One region of the Blautia sp. HCN-1074 genome, then DNA from elsewhere that is predicted to be linked to it. Evidence: riboswitches for the same ligand, from Rfam matches in the RefSeq annotation. Region 1 holds a riboswitch; each other region holds the start of a gene.
The links. Region 1 has a riboswitch for cobalamin ahead of WKT11_RS18765 (hypothetical protein). Riboswitches for the same ligand answer to the same signal wherever they lie in the genome.
Positions count from the first base shown of each region.

Region 1 (3,210 bases):
AAGTCATTGACTGTGGATGGGATACCTGCGATTGCCATGGAGAAATCATCAGACCATGTCTCGATGGGAGAGAGAACTGTAATCCCGTCAGGATATGCTTCCTTCGGGACAGTCAGGCTGTCTGTAAACTGTCTGATGAAATCTGCATATTCATAGGTACAGCGGATGGCATCCTGCGTATTGTGTGCGTGTGCAGGAAGTTCAAAGTTCAGGTCTGCAATCACTTTACCCTGCCAGTCAGGATGTACGCGGAATACCTGATTGTAGGCTCCTGTTGACCAGTCGTATTTGGAATCAATGATTCCCCATTCCTCGGCAGCCATTGCACAGAAGACGAGAGTGTGGGCAGGTTTATAGCCGCCCTTTACCAGTGCACGGGCAATGCCGAGCATCATGGCGACTGCTGCATTATCGTCCTGGAATCCATCGAAATAGGAATCATAGTGTGCGGACAGCAGGATCATAGAGTCTGTCTCAGTCCCCTGTATTTTACCTGTGATATTGCCTGCTGTTGTGTCCGGGATCACTCTGGAACGGGCATCCAGTGATACTTTTAATGAGGATCTGCGTAATAAAGCAGCATCCTGTTCTGGAGTGTTACGGATATCTTCTGAATCAGCGGTATTGTCTTCGCAGGCGGAAATTTTATTCCGGAGGGCACGCTTCAGGATACGTGCATCTGCCTGAGACAGGGAGAATGCAGGTGCGAAATCAGGACCTGCGATATCCTGTGCATTCAGCGCAGTTTCTGCGATTTCTCCGTAGCCGTTTGCCTGAACTGCGATCAGGGCAGCAGCGCCGCGCAGATAAGCCTGATAAACAGGGAAGCTGATCCACCATTCGTCGCGTTGGTTGATCTCAACCATAACCAGCTTTCCTTTTACGTTTATGCCTTCATAATCTGCGGCAGTTCCTTTTCCCAGATAAACGAGTTCATAATCTTCAAATCCGTCTGTCTCGAAATTTGTCTGATATCCGCCCATCTGAAAGGTGTGTTCCTGCCCGTCATCATCTGTAAATTTCAGGACTGCCTTCTCGAATTCCCATCCGTCCAGTGAGAATGTATCTCTGGTTACATCGGTAAGTCCGATAGCTTTCATTTCCCTGTATAACATATCTCCTGTAGCTGTTTCTGCAGCGGAACCTGCAGTACGATAGCCCAGAACAGGGTTTGTTTTCTCTTTTTCCATGCGTCTGGCAAGCTGGTAGGACCAGTCTGTGTCAATGCAGGAAATACAGGAATCTTCAATGTTCAATTTATTTCGCCTCTTTCCTGATTTTGTAAAATGATATACTGTAAGTTTTTATTATATAGTAAACTATAAATGAGCAAATTTGAAAAACTGTACAATTGAATCCACGGTATGCGGATAGCAAAAAGTATAAAGCAGTTGAATGTTCGCGTAATGTGCACAACCAGCTATGAATTTTGTGCACTTTTAGATATTTGCTCATTTATAGTAGTAAAAATATTTTAGCATAAACAAAGAAATGCCACAAGAGAAGGTAGTGCTGCAAAGAGACCCTTATTATGGAATAGATACTGGAATCTGAATATTCAAGACCATAGTAAAAGTGAATAAAAAAACATATAAATATTAGATGTAAATTATTGACGTTAACCAAATGGAATTATATAATAAAAATATAATGAAGTTGGGGAAAAGCCTTAGCGCGGAGTAAAAATAGTTTTTGACTTTTAGCCCCTGATATCATATTATAAAAATAATGCATGTTTCCAGTAATATGGAATTAAAAGGGAAACCGGTGCAAGTCCGGTACGGTCCCGCCACTGTAAAAGGGAGCTTTTTATCATATATGTCACTGCTTAAGAGGCGGGAAGACGATAAAATGCGATGAACTTAAGTCAGGAGACCTGCTTGCATTAAAAAAGGTTATTTCTTACGGTGTATAAGAAAGGCTTTATTTTTATACCTAAAATACATTTTAAGAAAAGGATCTTTTTTATTTCAGGAAAGGATGTGAGAAAAGAAAACTTGAATTTTTATACAAATACGACAGAAAGGTAAAAAAGGAATGAAAAAGATAATAAGTTTTATATTGACAATGATTATGCTGCTTACCTGCACCAGTATTTCAGTTATGGCAGCTGACACTCAGAGTGATACAACAAATCAGGACGGAAAAATGACAATAGGAGTGTCCGTATATAATCTGAATGATGCAGAAGTAAGAGCATTTAGAAATTATTTTGAAAATTATGTCGGCATGGCTTTTGATGTCGAGTTTTTATATTCTTCCAGTATAAGTACAGCAGAAGAAGAAATCAGCTTTATCAACGAGCTTCATGAAAGAAATGTAAAGGGAATTATTTCTTTCCTTTCCTCAGATCTTGAAGAAGTTCTTCCGGTATGTGAAGAATATGGTATGTATTATGTACGTGGCTCAGGAACGATCAGTGATGAAATGTATGAGAAAGTAAAGGATAATCCTTATTTTCTGGGAACAATAGGAACATCTGTTGAAACAGAAATGGATGCGGCTGCCAATATGGCGGAGTATTTTGTTTCAGAGGATCAGAATAACCAGAATCATTACATAATAGCATGTGGAGGATCTGCTATCGGTAATGAGATGCATCGTCTGAGAACGATTGGTATTCTGAATAAGCTTCAGGAAGCATATGGCCTGTCATATGAGAAGTCTGTAGAAGAACTGGTGAATACGCAGGATACTGAAGAAATTGAAACAGGCAGTGACATTAAGATTACTCTGGTTCCGGGGTATCCAAAAGATCACCTGGATGAAAAGCTGGCTGATTCGCTGAATACAGGAGAGTATAATGTTATTCTGAGTGTAGTGAGCGCAAGTGATTTTATCAAGATAATTGATGCTTATGAAGAAGAGAACAGTACAGATGTATTGTTGGGTTCCATTGACTGTTTTACAGAAGATACATACGAAATGTTTAATAAAAAGGGATATAACGGCAAGGAAAGAATCGACTATCTTGTAGGAAAATACGGTGCTATCGTTGCACCATCATTTGTTGCCATGAAAAATGCTCTGGAAGGCTTTGCAGAAGATTACCGTGAAGATGGAAGTGCTTTCCGGCTGCAGCAGTCATTCTGGACAGCGGATTCAGTAGATGAGTTTAATAAGCAGTATGCGTTATCTATTGGAATGTATGATAATACATATAGTGTAGAGGACATGATGGAAGTTCTGAAATCCTATACACCGGAAACA
Region 1 is NZ_JBBKBP010000035.1:23,595-26,804, reverse strand. It holds gene WKT11_RS18770 (M28 family peptidase) at 1-1,190, opposite strand, end outside; cobalamin riboswitch at 1,716-1,898, shown strand; gene WKT11_RS18765 (hypothetical protein) at 2,038-3,210, shown strand, end outside.

Region 2 (3,210 bases), on a different contig from region 1:
ATTGTATATTATTCTAAAGCAGCGTTGCGTGACATTCACAAGGATATCATCCAGTTTGCAACCTCCGAACAGCTTACTGCACATGCAAACTCTATTGCAGTTCGTTTTGAGGATGAGGATAAATAATAGCGTCAGATCTTTTTAAGAAATAAATAGAAGAGAAGCTATCCAATCCATTACATATTACAGAGAGAAAAACAGCGAGGACGTAATTATGGCAAGAGAAGCCTCAGTAGAGAGAAATACAAAAGAAACCGAGATTAAATTAAAGATTAATCTGGACGGAACCGGATATTCCGATATCGAAACAGGAGTGGGATTTTTTGACCATATGCTGGATGGATTTACCCGTCATGGACTTTTTGACTTAAGTGTCAGAGTTCATGGTGACCTTCAGGTAGATGATCATCATACGATCGAGGACACAGGAATTGTTCTCGGAACCGCATTAAAAGAAGCAATCGGCGACAAAAAAGGAATCAAGCGTTACGGCAGCTGCATCCTTCCGATGGATGAATCCCTCGTGCTCTGTGCGATTGACCTGTCCGGAAGACCGTATTTTGCATGGGATGCAGAATTCACTACAGATAAGATTGGCGATATGTCTACAGAAATGGTAAAAGAATTTTTCTACGCTATTTCTTATTCCTGTGGCATGAACCTCCATATCAAGGTTCTGACTGGTGGAAACAACCATCATATGGCAGAAGCCATGTTCAAGAGCTTTGCCAAAGCACTGGATGTAGCAACATCTTATGACCCGAGAATCACAGATGTATTGTCTACCAAAGGAAGCCTTGCGTAATGTAGATAATTGGTAAGTATTCAGCAGTCTACTATCCCGCGAGGTGTTTTGGCATGAACATGCCAAAATCCCGAGACATACAAGTCAAAATCCCATCGCCGAAGGCGATTTTTAATCGTAACTGTGAAGGTACTGAACAGTTACGATAATTGCAGAATAATGAAAGATGTTCCCGGAATAGCAGGAAAATAGTATTTTCTGCGGGTTCTGTGGAACATCTTTTGAGATAAAGATAAAATAAACCACTATATAAAAGTTAATCAGGAGAGAGTAATAAAGATGGAAAATACAGCAAATTTAAAGAGCAGCATCGCCTGGTCGGATTTCAAGTTAAACAGCGACGGAATGGTACCTGTAATCGCACAGGACTATCAGACAAACGAAGTCCTGATGCTTGCATACATGAATGAAGAAGCATTCAATACCACACTTCAGACCGGCAAAATGACCTACTGGAGCAGAAGCCGCAATGAACTCTGGACCAAAGGCCTCACTTCCGGACATCTTCAGTTTGTAAAGTCTCTTACATTAGATTGCGATAACGACACCATCCTTGCAAAAGTAGAGCAGATCGGTGCAGCCTGCCATACAGGAAACAGAACCTGCTTCTTCAAAACATTGACAGAGGCAGTAAAGTAAGAGAATCAACGTTGTTTCTCATATAGTGTAAAAACATTAATAGGAAATATATATAAATTGTATTGACATTTTTTATTAAATGTGATAAAAAAAGAATATCCGAATTGAATATGTGCAATGTTATAGCGCAAAGGTTACATCATATATGATGTGCAAAAGAGAATCCGGTGAGAATCCGGAGCGATACCGTCACTGTGTATGGGAGCTGCCTTTCAGAGACCACTGGGTTGCCGGGAAGGGAAAAGCGGCGATGATCGAAGTCAGGAGAACTGCCTTGGCGTGGAATTTAAGGTCTGCGGTATACAGAACCTCTATTCTCATAACTATACATAGCTCTTTTATATGATAAATGAATCAGATATATCTGATTCATAAAAAACCGTGTATTTATGGGGAAGTGGCAGTCGCAGAATATGTGGCTGCTTTTTTGCATACGTCTGTCCGGAAATTCAAGAAATAAAAGAGGAAAAACAAAATGAAAAGAAAATCTATGTTAGCTTTATTACTTGCAGTATCTATGACCTGCTCCATGACAGCAGCAACAGGTGCAGTAGCATTCGCATCTGACGACACAGCAACAGAAGAATCAGCAGATGATGCAACAGCAGATGACGCTGACGCAGCTGATACAGAAGAAGCTTCCGATGACACAACAGAAGCATCTGATGATGATCAGAAAGCAGCAGATGAAGTAGCTGCCCTGATCGATAAGATCTATGTTCAGGAAAGAACAGATACAACTGATGAAGACTGCAAAGCAGCAAAAGAAGCATGGGACAAACTGACAGATGCTCAGAAAGAGCTGGTAGAAGGTGAAGAAGCAAGCCCTGAATACTTTGGCCGTGACACAGGTGACGCTTCCAAAGATGATCCGCGTAACCAGGATGAAATCGGTGAGAACGAACTCCTTGTAGTAAGCTTTGGTACATCTTTCAACGACAGCCGTGCAGAGGATATCAAAGGAATCGAAGATGCTCTTGCAGAAGCATATCCGGACTGGTCAGTAAGACGTGCATTCACAGCACAGATTATTATCAACCATGTAGAAGCAAGAGATAATGAAGTAATCGATAACATGCAGCAGGCACTTGACCGTGCAGTAGACAACGGTGTTAAGAATCTTGTTGTACAGCCTACACATCTGATGCATGGTGCTGAATATGATGAAATGGTAGAAGCTATCGACGGATATAAAGATAAATTCGAATCCGTAGCAATCGCAGAGCCAATGCTTGGTGAAGTTGGTGATGACGCTACAGTAATCAACGACGATAAGAAAGCAGTTGCACAGGCAATCACAGATGAAGCATGCAAAGAAGCTGGATTTGATGATATGCAGGCAGCAGCAGATGCTGGTACAGCATTCGTATTCATGGGACATGGAACATCCCATACAGCTAACGTAACATATGATCAGATGCAGACACAGATGAATGACCTTGGATTCACAAATGCATTCATCGGTACTGTAGAAGGTGAGCCAGAAGACACAGCTTGCGAAGCAGTTATCGAGAAAGTAAAAGAAGCTGGATTTAAGAATGTAATTCTTCGTCCTCTGATGGTTGTTGCCGGTGATCACGCTAATAACGATATGGCTGGTGATGATGAAGATTCTTGGAAATCTCAGTTCGAAGCATCTGGTGATTTCGACAGTGTAGACTGCCAGATCGCAGGTCTTGGAAGAATTGAAGCTGTAGAAGATCTCTATGTAGAGCATACAAAAGCAGCAATTGATTCTCTTGGAACATCTGATGAAGCTGCAACAG
Region 2 is NZ_JBBKBP010000009.1:45,181-48,390, forward strand. It holds gene hisD (histidinol dehydrogenase) at 1-126, shown strand, start outside; gene hisB (imidazoleglycerol-phosphate dehydratase HisB) at 215-805, shown strand; partial or broken gene hisI (phosphoribosyl-AMP cyclohydrolase) at 1,109-1,432, shown strand; cobalamin riboswitch at 1,559-1,735, shown strand; gene WKT11_RS09680 (sirohydrochlorin cobaltochelatase) at 1,935-3,210, shown strand, end outside.
Region 2: linked by a shared signal. The riboswitch ahead of WKT11_RS09680 (sirohydrochlorin cobaltochelatase) and the one ahead of WKT11_RS18765 (hypothetical protein) in region 1 are both predicted to bind cobalamin.

Region 3 (3,210 bases), on a different contig from region 1:
TTGTAAAGGATATAGAACTGATGAAACAGCAGAAACAGTTTTTTATCTTGGTTATTGTAATGGGAGTCATCCTGAATCTGGCAGGAAGCGGAAGTATCAGTTTTGCTACAGGATATTTTACGTTTGTCACAGCAATTTTTGCCATTACGACTATAAGTTATGATGAGTTTGATAATGGTCTTGCATTTCTTATGACCTTGCCGGTTACCAGAAAACAATATGTGGCAGAGAAATATCTGCTGGGAGCAGGGCTTACGGCTGCAGCGTGGGGAATTACAACGATAACGGGAGTGATCTGCAAAGGCGTGGCAGAGCTTCAAGGGTGCCTGAGCTTCAAGGGTGCCTGAGTGAGACTATCATCGGCAGCCTGATATACATTCCACTGGCACTTCTTATGTTGACGGCATCACTCCCGCTTGTAATACATTTTGGAGCGGAAAAAGGACGTTATATTGCAATGGTCATGTGGGCTATTATAATTGCCGTAGTTTATACTCTGATAAAAACAATTGGACTTTCAGCAGACGCAGTCGATGCATGGCTGAATGGACTGAACTGGGGAATGGTATTGGCTGGAGTTGCATTGTTCACAGTAATTGTATATATGGGGTCTTATTGGGGTAGTGTACGGCTTATGGAGAAGAAAGAATTTTGATGTGTCTCGAATATAGTTGTAATTATAAATGCAGTGTGCTAAAATTATATCAGCGTAATTGAATAGCTGTTAAGTGAACATTATCATATGCAGATTCTGTGTATGATAATGTGAGAGGGAATCAGGTGAAATGCCTGAACGGTTGCGGCCACTGTATACAGAAAAAAGCGGGATTGTAATATGTCATTGCATAAATATGTGAGAAGGCGGAATCCGGCTGCCAGAGAGTATCTGGAAATATTTCTGATACAACATTCATGAACTGCTGAAGCATGGATGTTGTATCAGTTTTTATTTTGTGGAAACTTTCTGTGATCTGTGAGTCAGGAAACCTGCCTGACAGTGTAAAGAAGGAGCTTCCGTAAAAAGTATCCGTTATTTTTATCACTTCTATTTTACTTTTTCTGAAGTTCCATCTTTTCGGTTACACGAACAAGTAAACGACATATACGAAAAGAGAGGAAGTCAAATGAAAAACAGGTATTTATCTACAAGAATTATGGCAATTATGATGGCAGCAGCTATGGTAGTTTCCGCAGCTCCGGCAGCTTTTGCAGCAGAGAGAGCAGACTCTGAGACGATCAAAGAGGACAACCAGCCGGCAGCAGATGCAGACGCACAGGATTCAGCAGATGCAGATAAAACAGCAGACGCAGAAGGTACAAAGACAGAATATCCTCTGACCATCACAACCTATGATTATGATGGAAATGAAATTGAAACAACCTATGAAAAGGCACCGGAGAAAGTTCTTGCTGTATATCAGGGAAGCATTGAAACTATGCTGAAACTTGGACTGGAAGACCGCCTTGTAGCTACAGCGGGTCTTGATAATGAAGTTCCGGATGATCTCAAAGAAGCATTCTCTAAAACAAATTATCTTGATGAATTTACCCCATCCCTTGAGACTGTAACGATGTTGGAGCCAGACATGATCTTATCCTGGAGTTCCCTGTTCTCTGATAAAAACCTCGGAAATGTAACAGACTGGATCGACAAAGGCTGCAACACCTATTACAACACAAACACACGCCCTGACGGAGACAGAACTCTGGAAAATGAATTTACAGATATTTTAAACCTTGGAAAGATTTTTGATGTACAGGACAAAGCACAGGCAATCGTAGATGATGCAAAGGCAGTGATCGATAAAACTCTTACAGCAACAGCAGATGTAGAAGAGAAACCAAGCGTAATGGTTTTGGAACCTCTTGGAGAAGATATCACAAACTATGGTGCAAAGAGCCTTGGTGGAGATATGGTAACACAGTTAGGTGCGACTCTGGCAAACCCGGATGCTTCTACAGTTGGAAAAGAAGATATTATTGCAGCAAATCCTGACGTAATTTTCGTAGTATATATGCCATATGCAGGAGATGATCCGGAAACAGTTAAGAATGACCAGCTTGCAGTTATTCAGGATGACGAAGCACTTCAGAGTCTTGACGCTGTAAAGAACGGTCGTGTTTATCCGATCATGCTCAGCGAGATGTATGCAAGTGCAACACGTACACAGGATGGAATCGAAACATTTGCAAAAGGATTATACCCGGACGTTAATCTTGACTGATTGAGGAAAATACAGTGAAAGAACAGGTTTCACAGACAAAAAAAGGCAGTGTGCTCAGAACATCCATGTATGTGGCAGTCCTCATCGGACTTGCAGGATTTCTTATTTTTTCCATACTTGCGGCGATTACTTTTGGTAATGCTGATCTGTCGCTGAAGGATGTGTACAGTGTCATTGTTTATAAATTATTTCATATAAAAAGTCTGTCTGCCTATGCAGAAGGTGCAATTCACGATGTTGTATGGCTGATCCGACTGCCCAGAGTCCTGTTGGCTCTGGCAGTTGGAATGGCTCTTTCTGTATGTGGCGTAGTAATGCAGGCAATCGTGCAGAACCCGCTGGCAGATCCTTATGTACTGGGTATTTCATCTGGTGCATCCCTTGGTGCAACGCTGGCAATCATGCTCGGAATCGGAAGCTTTCTTGGCGGGAACTCTGTCGGAGTTACTGCTTTTATTGGCGCGATGATCACCTCCTTTGCAGTTATTGCTATTGCAAATATGGGAGGAAAGGCAACATCAGCTAAGCTGATCCTTGCCGGAATGGCGGTCAGTGCGGTATGCTCTGCTTTTTCAAATTTTGTTATTTACATTACAAATGACAAAAATGCAGCTACGGAAGTTATGAAATGGAGCATGGGAAGTCTTGCAGGGGCAAGCTGGGCCAGAGTAGGTGTGATGCTTCCGGTTACTCTGATATGTGTGGTCATCTTCTGGACACAGTATCGAAATCTGAATCTGATGCTTTTGGGAGATGAAGTTTCTATCACACTTGGAACAGATTTACACAGATTGAGAACATTTTACCTGATTGTTGCTTCTGTAATGATTGGATTTGCCGTATATTGTGCTGGCGTGATCGGATTTGTAGGACTTGTGATTCCTCATGTAGTCAGGATTCTGTTTGGAACTGACCACAGAAGATTACTTCCACTGAGCGCACTTCTTGGCGCGTCTTTTCTGATCTGGTGTGATGTGGCATGTCG
Region 3 is NZ_JBBKBP010000026.1:14,665-17,874, forward strand. It holds gene WKT11_RS16755 (ABC-2 transporter permease) at 1-347, shown strand, start outside; gene WKT11_RS16760 (ABC-2 transporter permease) at 323-655, shown strand; cobalamin riboswitch at 736-1,009, shown strand; gene WKT11_RS16765 (ABC transporter substrate-binding protein) at 1,125-2,225, shown strand; gene WKT11_RS16770 (FecCD family ABC transporter permease) at 2,240-3,210, shown strand, end outside.
Region 3: linked by a shared signal. The riboswitch ahead of WKT11_RS16765 (ABC transporter substrate-binding protein) and the one ahead of WKT11_RS18765 (hypothetical protein) in region 1 are both predicted to bind cobalamin.